3 regions of the Ancylobacter sp. SL191 genome follow, and region 3 is predicted to be linked to each of the others. Evidence: riboswitches for the same ligand, from Rfam matches in the RefSeq annotation. Region 3 holds a riboswitch; each other region holds the start of a gene.

Region 1 (3,266 bases), 420 kb from region 3:
CTGTGGCTGGCGTTCCGCCATCACAGTCTCGCCGAGCGCGTGGCCGGCGCGGTGGCTCTGGGGCTCGGCATCGCCGGGATGCACTATGTCGCCATGGCCGGCGTGAGCTTTCTCCCCGGCGAGGGCCATGTCGTCGCCGTGCGCGGTGGCGCCTTCGATAATGCCCATCTCGTCATCGCCGTCGCGGCGGTGAGCTTCACCATCTGCGCCGCCGCCCTGCTCGCCGCGATCTATGACCGGCGCTTCATGCTTCTGGCGCAGCGCGAGACCGCGATGTGGCGCGAGGGCGAGGAACGCTATCGCAACCTGTACCGCCGTACCCCGCTGCCGCTGCATTCGCTTGGTGCGGATGGGCGCATCGAGCAGGTGAGCGACCGCTGGCTCGAGCTTCTCGGCTATGCGCGCGAGGAGGTGGTTGGCCGGCCGCTGACCGATTTCATGTCGCCGGAATCGGCGCGGCAGCGCCATGAGGAGCATTGGCCGCGCCTGCTCGGCACCGGCGAACTGCGCGAGGCGGAGTACCAGCTCGTGACCAAGGAGGGCCGGCGTCTCGACTGCGTGCTCTCCGCGGTGGCCGAGCGTGATGCGCAGGGCACACTGGTCAAGACGCTGTGCGGCCTCATCGACATTACCGACCGCCGTCAGGCCGAAGAAGCGCTGCGCCAGGCGCAGAAGCTGGAGGCCGTGGGCCAGCTCACGGGCGGAATCGCGCATGATTTCAACAACTTGCTGGCGGTCATCATGGGCAATCTCGAACTGGTGCGCAAGCGCGCGCCGGACGAGCCGCGCCTGCAGACGCTGATCGACAACACGCTGCAGGCCGCCCAGCGCGGCGCGGCGCTCACCCAGCGCATGCTCGCCTTTGCCCGCCGGCAGGATCTGAAGCCCGAGCCCGTCGATGTGCCGGAACTCGTTCTCGGCATGGCCGATCTGCTGCGCCGCTCCATCGGGCCCAGCGTGCGGATCGAGACGCGCTTTCCGCTCGGCCTGCCCAAGGCGCGGGTGGACGCCAACCAGCTCGAACTGGCTCTGCTCAATCTCGCGGTGAATGCCCGCGACGCCATGCCCGAGGGCGGCGCCATCGTCATCAGCGCGCATGAGGCTGAGGTCGCCGTCACTGACGAGGGCGATGGCGCTAACGGCTTGAAGCCGGGACGTTATTTCTGCCTGTCGCTGTCGGATACCGGCTCCGGCATGGATGAGGCGACGCTGGCCCATGCCGCCGAGCCGTTCTTCACCACCAAGGGCGTCGGCAAGGGCACCGGCCTCGGCCTTGCCATGGTTCACGGCCTCGCCGCGCAATCGGGCGGCAAGCTGGCGCTGGCGAGCCGGCTGGGAGAGGGGACGACGGCGACCATCCATTTGCCGATTGTCGAGCCTGTGGCGGTGGCTTCGCCGGCGCCCGCCGCGTCGCCGGAAGCGGTGCCGCCCCTGCCGCCGCCGATCGAGCCGGAGCCGGGTGCGGTGCGGGTGCTGGTGGTCGATGACGACCCGTTGGTGCTCTCCGCCACGGCGGCGATGCTGGAAGACCTCGATTTTGCCGTCACCGAGGCCTCGTCGGGCGCGGAGGCCTTGAAAACATTGGAAAATGGCGCGGGGATCGACGTCGTTCTCACCGATCAGGCGATGCCCGGCATGACCGGTATCCAGCTTGCCGCCATCATTCTGGAGCGCTGGCCGAGCCTGCCGGTGATCCTCGGCACCGGCTATGCCGAGCTGCCGGCGGAGGCGCGCCCGGACATGGTGCGGCTCGGCAAGCCGTTCAGCCGCGACATGCTGCAGCGGGCCATTCTCGGCGCGACGCGGCCAAGGGCCGACAATGTCGTGACTTTTCCGCCCCGCAGCGCCTGAGCGCCGTGACCGCCGCTTGCATATTGTCGACGACACGACGGTGACAAGCGGCCCTTGCGTGATTATATCAGTGCCGTCCGGGGGAGCCCCGTCAGGGGGCTGAGAGGCCATCATCGCGCGGACGCGGCATGGCGACCCTTTGAACCTGATCCAGTTGAGACTGGCGGAGGGAGGCCTGCATGTCTGGCACAAACGAAAATTCAAACGGTTCCGCAACGACTTACCCGGCGCCCAATGCCATGCGCGTGCGCGTTATCGGCGGCGGTGTCGCCGGGCTGACCAGCGCCCATGCCTTTGCCCGGCGGGGGGCGCAAGTCACTCTGGTGGAACGCAAATCCGCCACGGGGCAGGGCTGTTCCTGGTATGCGGGTGGCATGCTGGCGCCCTGGTGCGAGCGCGAGAGCGCCGAGCCGATCATCGCCGAGCTCGGCTTCGAATCGCTGGCCTATTGGCGCGAGGCGGTGCCGGACGTGCCGAACGAGGGCAGCCTCGTCCTCGCCCAGCCGCGCGATCTACCTGATCTCAAACGCTTTTCCCGCCGCACCGAGGGCTTCGAGTGGGTGGATGGCGCGGCCATTGCGGCGCTGGAGCCGGACCTTGAGGGGCGTTTCGACCAGGGTCTGTTCTTCCCCACCGAGGCGCATCTGGAGCCGCGCAAGGCGCTGGCGGCGCTCACCGAGCGGCTGGTGAACGAGTATAATGTGACCATCCGCTACGAGGCCGATGGGTTCGATGTGGTGGACGATCAGGCCGATCAGGCCGATGTGATCCTCGATTGCCGGGGCCTCGGCGCGCGCGACCAGCTTGCCGACCTGCGCGGGGTGAAGGGCGAGATGCTCGTCCTCTACTCGACCGAGATTTCGCTCAAGCGCCCCGTGCGGATGCTGCACCCACGCATCCCCGTCTATATCGTGCCGCGCGGCGACGGGCATTTCATGATCGGGGCGACCTCGATCGAGAATGACGAGCGCGGGCGCGTCACCGGCCGCTCCATGCTGGAGCTTCTCGGCGCGGTCTATGCGCTGCACCCGGCTTTTGGCGAGGCGGAGATCGTCGAGATCGGCGCGGATGTGCGCCCGGCCTTTCCCGACAACATTCCGCGCCTGCGCCGGCGCGGCAACACGATCTATCTCAACGGGCTCTACCGCCATGGTTTCCTCGCCGCCCCCGCGCTCGCGCGACGCGCGGCCGACCTGGTGTTTGACGGGGCCCGTTGCCCGGAGGTGATGGATGAAGATCATCGTGAATGGTGAGCCGGCGCAGACCCTGGCGGGCACGCTGGCCGATCTCCTCAATGAGCTCGACCTCGCCGACGCCATGGTCGCGACGGCGGTGAACGGCGCGATGGTGCGCAAGGCAAAACGCGGCGAGACCGCGATCAGCGACGGCGACCGGGTGGAAATCCTCGCGCCGAT
Region 2 (3,266 bases), 1.7 Mb from region 3:
GTGATTTTCGTCTTATGGCGCCCTCCGCTCGGCGTGGTGACGCGCGATCCCCCGCAGGAGTCCGCGAGGCTCTAAGATCGAGCCATGACGATTCGCCTCACCAATGCCGATGCTCGCCGCGTCTTTCTCGCCATGCAGGGACTGAGCGAACGCGCGCCGGCGGGCAAGGCGGCGCTGCTCGCGCTCATCACCCGGCTCGGCTTCGTGCAGGTGGACAGCATCGCCACGGTCGAGCGGGCGCATCACCACATCCTGTTCAGCCGCGCCCCCGCCTACCGGCGCGAGCATCTCACCGCGCTCCTGGAAAAGGACGGCGCGCTGTTCGAGCACTGGACGCATGACGCGGCGATCATCCCGACCGCCTTCTTCCCCTATTGGAAGCACCGCTTCGCCCAGGAGCGCGCCAGCCTCGCGGAGCGCTGGCGGAGCTGGCACGAGAACGGCTTCGAGGGCTATTTTGAGCATGTGCTGGCGCGCGTGCGCCAGGAGGGCCGGCTGATGGCCCGGCATTTCGAGACCGAGAAGCGCCCGCCCGGCGGCTGGTGGAACTGGCACCCGGAAAAGACCGCGCTGGAGTATCACTGGCGCACCGGCGCGCTTGCCATCGCCGCGCGCGAGGGCTTCCAGAAGGTCTATGACCTCACCGAGCGCGTCATCCCCGCCCATCATCGCGCCGCGGAGGTGGACGCGAGCGCCTTCATCGACTGGGCCTGTACCTCGGCGCTGGAGCGGCTGGGCTTTGCCACCCATGGCGAGATCGCCGCCTTCTGGGATCTGGTGTCACCCGAGCAGGCCAAAGCATGGGTGGAGGCCAATCGCGACCGACTGGAACCCGTGCTCATCACCTGCGCGGATGGGCGCGAGCGGGTGAGCCACGCCTTTGCCGGCGCCGGCGAGGCCTTCGCGGCCCTGCCCGCGCCACCGTCGCGGCTGCGCGTGCTCAGCCCGTTCGACCCAGCGCTGCGCGACCGCAACCGGGCGGAACGGCTGTTCGGGTTTTCCTACCGCATCGAGGTCTTCGTCCCCGCGCCCAAGCGCGTCTATGGCTACTATGTCTTCCCGCTGCTGGAAGGCGACCGGCTCATCGGCCGCATCGACATGAAGGCCGACCGCAAGGCCGGCACGCTCGATGTGCGCCGCCTCTGGCTGGAGCCCGGCATCCGCGCCAGCAAGGGCCGGCTGGACGCGCTCGACACGGAGCTCACCCGCCTCGGCACCTTCGCCGGCGTCGAGCGCACCGTCTATGCCGAGGACTGGCGGGGGTAAGGGCACCGCCCTTCCCGGCACAAGAGAGGGACGCGGCGTCACAGAAGGCCGTCATGCCCGGCCTTGAGCCGAGCATCCACGACTTCACCCTGCCGCGCCTGACAAAGTCGTGGATGGCCGGGCCAAGCCCGGCCATGACGTGGTCAGGGCGGGGGCCTTTGCCATTGCTGACTTGGAACGTGTCAGGAAGTGGTGGACCTTCCGACACCTCAGGGCCGTCATGCCCGGCCTTGGGCCGGGCATCCACGACTTTCTCCTCGACCGACGTACCCAAGTCGTGGATGGCCGGGCCAAGCCCGGCCATGACGTGGTCAGGGCGGAGACGTGGCACGCCACGGCGCGGACGGCGCTCGCCCTTCGTTCCCCGGACAAGTTGCGCGCAGCGCAACGATGATCCGGGGCCCAGCGCGAGGCTCCGCCGCAGGCGGCCATGCCTCTCGCCTGCGAAGAAGACCAAGGCCAAAGACTCTCCCGCTGGCTCCCGGCTCGCCTTCCGCTGCCGCTTCAGGCGTCCGGGACACGGGGGCACACCCGCTCCTTAGCCGGCGATTGCTCTGGCATGCCAGCTCTGCTAGCGTGGCCGCGTCCGAGGGGTGTCCCGCGGCCCGAACGGGCCAAGGGGCTGAGATGGCAACCGCCAGACCCTTTGAACCTGATCCGGGTCATGCCGGCGAAGGGACGGAACGACGGCGGGGCCGTGGTCAGTGCGACCGCCCGCGCCGGTTTCCCCCGACAGCTCATGCGCCGGATCTCCAACACGCGAGGAGATCCATGTTCACCAAAATCGCCGCCGCCGCGCTCGCGCTGGCACTCACCACCGCTCCCTTCGTCAGCGCCCCCGCGCGCGCCGCGGACAAGCTCACCGTCCTGCTCGACTGGTATGTGAACCCCGACCACGCGCCGCTGATCATCGCGCAGGAGAAGGGCTACTTCAAAGCGCACGACCTCGATGTCGACCTGATCCCGCCCTCCGACCCCTCCGCCCCGCCGCGCCTCGTCGCCGCCGGGCAGGCGGATGTCGCGGTCAGCTACCAGCCGAACATCTATCTGTCGGTGAAGGAGGGCCTGCCGCTCATCCGCTTTGGCACGCTCATTTCCACCCCGCTCACCGCGCTGGTGGCGCTGAAGGACGGGCCGATCAAGTCCATCGCCGATCTCAAGGGCAAGACCGTCGGCTATTCGGTGGCGGGGCTCGAGGACGCGCTGCTCGGCACCATGCTGGCGAGCGCCGGGCTGAAGCCCACCGACGTCACCATGATCAACGTGAACTTCGCCCTGTCCCCGGCGCTGGTCGCCGGCAAGGTGGACGCGGTGATCGGCGCCTACCGCAATTTCGAGCTCACCCAGATCAAGCTCGAGGGCAAGGAGGGCATCGCCTTCTTCCCCGAGGAGCACGGCGTGCCGGTGTTCGACGAGCTGATCTATCTCGCCCACAAGGACAAGGTCGGCGATCCCCGCCTCAAGCGCTTCCTCGCGGCGGTCGAGGAGGCGACGATCTACATCCTCAACCACCCGCAGGAGGCGTGGGGCGTGTTCGTCAAGGCCAACCCCAAGCTCGATGACGAGCTGAACCGCACCGCCTGGACCGACACGCTGCGCCGCTTCGCCCACGCGCCGGCCGCGCTGGACGAGGGCCGCTATGCCCGCTTCGGGGAGTTCATGAAGAGCCACAAGCTGATCGACAATGTGGAGCCGGTCTCCACCTACGCCACCGCGATCAAGTAGGCGGCCTCGCCATCTGATCCCGGACGCCCCCCTTCGTCATCCCGGACGGCCAAAGGCCGATCCGGGATCGTCCCCCGGCACGGGGATGACGATACCGCCCGGCAATGCTAACCCGAACGGGGTGCGCAGGACGGGACAGGATGATGGGCAACGGTTTCTATTACGGCGTGGCGATTCTGGTCGGGGCGGTGGTCGGCGTCATCGGTGCCGCCTTCCATCTCAGCGTGGAATGGCTGAGCGCCGCCTGGCCGGCCTGGCTGTCCGGCGGCATCGGG
Region 3 (3,266 bases):
GGCTGCCAGAAGGAGGCGGCGATGGCGAGGGCGACCAGCATCAGCCCGGTGCCGGGCGCCAGCGCCACCGCGCAGAAGGCGAGCGCGGTCATCAGCCCATAGACCACCAGCGTCGCGCGCGGGCGCCCGCTGCGGTCCGCCACCAGCCCGCCGAGCGGCATGGTGAACAGGCGGATGCCGAAGGGCACGGCGAGCGTCAGCGCGATCAGCCCGGCATCGAAGCCCCGCCCCTGCAACCAGATCGGGAAGAACGGGATGTAGACGCCGATGCCGAAGAACAGCCCGGCATAGGCGACGGGAATGGCGATGCGGGGGGCGAGGACAAGCACGCGCGGGGACTCGGGGGAGAGGCGATGCCGCCTCGATAGCAGCCCGGCCCCACGGTTACGAGCCCGCCGCTATTACCCGCATGTCGCCACGGCGCCGTCACCACCACGCGTGGAAATGATGCACCGGCCCGTGGCCCTCGCCGATAGTGAGATCATCCGCCCGGCCGATGGCGGCGGTGAGATACGCTTTTGCTCCTTCCACCGCCTCGCGCAGCGAATGGCCCTTGGCCAGATGCGCGGTGATGGCAGAGGAGAGCGTGCAGCCCGTGCCATGGGTGTTGCGGGTGGCCACGCGCGGCGCCGCCAGTTCCACGAACCCCTCGGCGTCGAGCAGCACGTCGACGCTCTCCGGCCCCTCGCCATGCCCGCCCTTGATGAGCACGGCGCGCGGGCCCATCGCCAGCAGCGTCTGCGCCTGCGCCCGCACCTCGCTGAGCAACGTCGCCACCGGCGCGTCGAGCAGCGCGGCGGCTTCCGGCAGGTTCGGGGTGATGAGCAGCGCGCGCGGCAGCAAAACGCGGCGCAGGCTCTCGATCGCCTCCGGCACCAGCAGCCGGTCGCCCGAAGCGGCGATCATGACGGGATCGAGCACGACCGTCTGCTGACCATGCCGCGCCAGCCCCGCCGCCACCGCCTCGATGACCTCGGGGCGCGACAGCATGCCGATCTTCACCGCGTTCACCGCGAGATCGGAGAACACCGCGTCGATCTGCGCGGCGAGGAAATCCGGCGGCACGTCATGAATGGCGGTGACGCCGCGCGTGTTCTGCGCAGTCAGCGCGGTGATGACCGAGGCGCCATAGACGCCGAGCGCGGAAAACGTCTTGAGATCGGCCTGGATACCAGCGCCGCCGCCGGAATCGGAGCCGGCAATGGTCACGGCGATGGCGGTGGTGGGCGCTGCTGCTGGCGTCATTCTCGCGCTTCCTTTGCCGGGCGACGAAACGCGCCGCACGCCCCGCTGGCGGAGCGCGCGCGACCCGTTTCCTCCGCCGGCATGACCCGGATCAGGTTCGTGGGTTGGCTCGTCGCCTCTCAGCCCTTCGGGCACCCCAACGGTTCTTGTCGTGTCCGGCAGATAGGCGATGGCGCGGGCGGGTGCAAGCGGGATGCACGCGGGGCATGCAAGCGGGACAACATCGAGCGGGGTTGCGCGCCCGGCGGGCTTCTGGTCCTGTGGCGCCATTGCGTGAACCGCCGGAAAGCCGCCATGGTCCCCTTCTTCGTGCAGATCAAATGCCAGCTCGGGCGCTCCTATGAGGTCGCCAACGCCCTCGCCGATGCCGAGATCGCCTCCGAGATCTATTCCACCGCCGGGGAGTTCGACCTGCTGGTGAAGTTCTACGTCGCCGAGGGCACCGATATCGGCCATTTCGTGAACGAGAAGGTGCAGAAGATTCCCGGCATCCAGGACACCCGCACCCTCATCACCTTCAAGGCGTTCTGAGCGGAGGCCTTCTTACGGCGTGGGCCCGGCCGGCGGCGTTGCCGCGGCGTCTTCCTTCGCCCGGTCAATGCCGAGCTGGCGCTCGCGCCAGATGACGAACAGCCCGGCGCCGATGACGATGGTGCCGCCCGCCAGCACCAGGAGCGGGGGCACCTCGGCGAACAGGATGAAGCCGAGCAGCAGCGACCACAGCATGGCCGAATAGCTGAACGGCGCCACCACCGAGGCCGGCGCGTAACGGTAGCTCTCGGTGAGCAGGATCTGCCCGACCCCGCCGACCAGCCCGGTGCTGACCAGCAGCGCCGCCTCGCCCGGCGTCGGCACCACCCAGCCCCAGGCGGCCGTGGCGAGCCCCGCCACCGCCGCCAGCGCCTGGAAATAGAACACGATGGCCGGCGTGGTCTCGGTCTGCGTCAGCCGCCGCACCTGGATCATCGCCCCGGCGGTGCAGCCGGCGGCGAGCAGCGCCAGCAGCGCGCCGATCTTGTGGCCCGGCGCATCGTAATCGCCCGCCATGTGCGGCCAGAGCATGATGACCACGCCCATCAGCCCGACCATGACCGCGCCCCAGCGATAGGCCTGCACCCGCTCGCGCAGGAAGATCGCCGCGAAGATAACGGTGAGCAGCGGCGCGGTGAAGCCGATGGCGGTGGCGTCCGCCAGCGGGATCAGCGCCAGCGCGGCGAAGCCCAGCGACATCGAGCCGACGCCCACCGTGCCGCGCACGATATGGCCGAGCGGGTGGGCCGTGCGGATGGCGGCGCCGATCTCGCGGCGCCAGGCGAGGAGGATCAGCAGCGGAATGAGCGCGAAGAAGGAGCGCGCGAACACCACCTCGCCGGTCGGCACATGGGCCGAGACGATGCGCACCAGGGCGGACATGATGGTGAAGAGGAAGGTCGCGCCGATCTGCAGCGCGATCCCCTTGAGCGCGTTCATGGCGCGCTTGGAGCACGAGTCCGCCGGGGCCCGCAAGCAGCCCCGAGCGGTCGGGGCGACGACTTTTGCGTGAAGGCCGCCCCGGCTCGCGCGCCAAATCGCACCGGCGCCTAGGGAAAGGGATTCCCGCCCGCCAGCGCGATACCACCGAACACGATTCCGCCCGCCACAACGAGGCAGGCGAGCGCGGCGAGCACCGAGCCCGGCGTCGCCGGCGCACGGTCCACGAAGCCCGCCGCCGGCTTGCGGCCGGTGACCATGGCGCGGATCAGATTGTCCCGGCCGACCAGCGAATAGGCGATGTTGGCGACGACATGCAGGCCGATGAGCCCCAGCAGGATCGGGTAGATCTGCTGATGCAGGGCGGAGGCCCGCGCGATGGTCTCGTCGCTCACCACCGGCGTCATCGGGCCATAGACGATGATGTCGTCGGTGGTGAACAGCCCGGTGAGCGCCTGCGCCCCCACAAGGCCGATCAGCCCGAGAATGACCAGCGCGCCGACCGGGTTATGGCCGAGATAATGCGGCGGATGCCCGCGCAGCAGCCCCCG

Evidence for each region. A riboswitch is a leader RNA that binds a small molecule or an ion and turns the genes downstream of it on or off. The one in region 3 is predicted to bind thiamine pyrophosphate.
Region 1: linked by a shared signal. The riboswitch ahead of thiO (glycine oxidase ThiO) and the one ahead of thiD (bifunctional hydroxymethylpyrimidine kinase/phosphomethylpyrimidine kinase) in region 3 are both predicted to bind thiamine pyrophosphate.
Region 2: linked by a shared signal. The riboswitch ahead of OU996_RS20460 (ABC transporter substrate-binding protein) and the one ahead of thiD (bifunctional hydroxymethylpyrimidine kinase/phosphomethylpyrimidine kinase) in region 3 are both predicted to bind thiamine pyrophosphate.

What each region holds. Positions count from the first base shown of each region.
Region 1 covers NZ_CP113056.1:2,377,199-2,380,464, forward strand. The annotation lists gene OU996_RS10710 (MHYT domain-containing protein) at 1-1,851, shown strand, start outside; TPP riboswitch at 1,921-2,040, shown strand; gene thiO (glycine oxidase ThiO) at 2,091-3,104, shown strand; gene thiS (sulfur carrier protein ThiS) at 3,082-3,266, shown strand, end outside.
Region 2 covers NZ_CP113056.1:4,457,297-4,460,562, forward strand. The annotation lists gene OU996_RS20455 (winged helix-turn-helix domain-containing protein) at 85-1,266, shown strand; TPP riboswitch at 1,852-1,949, shown strand; gene OU996_RS20460 (ABC transporter substrate-binding protein) at 2,038-2,991, shown strand; gene clcA (H(+)/Cl(-) exchange transporter ClcA) at 3,132-3,266, shown strand, end outside.
Region 3 covers NZ_CP113056.1:2,796,549-2,799,814, reverse strand. The annotation lists gene OU996_RS12775 (MFS transporter) at 1-329, opposite strand, end outside; gene thiD (bifunctional hydroxymethylpyrimidine kinase/phosphomethylpyrimidine kinase) at 427-1,245, opposite strand; TPP riboswitch at 1,297-1,394, opposite strand; gene OU996_RS12765 (Lrp/AsnC ligand binding domain-containing protein) at 1,540-1,776, shown strand; gene OU996_RS12760 (DMT family transporter) at 1,789-2,715, opposite strand; gene OU996_RS12755 (cytochrome b/b6 domain-containing protein) at 2,826-3,266, opposite strand, start outside.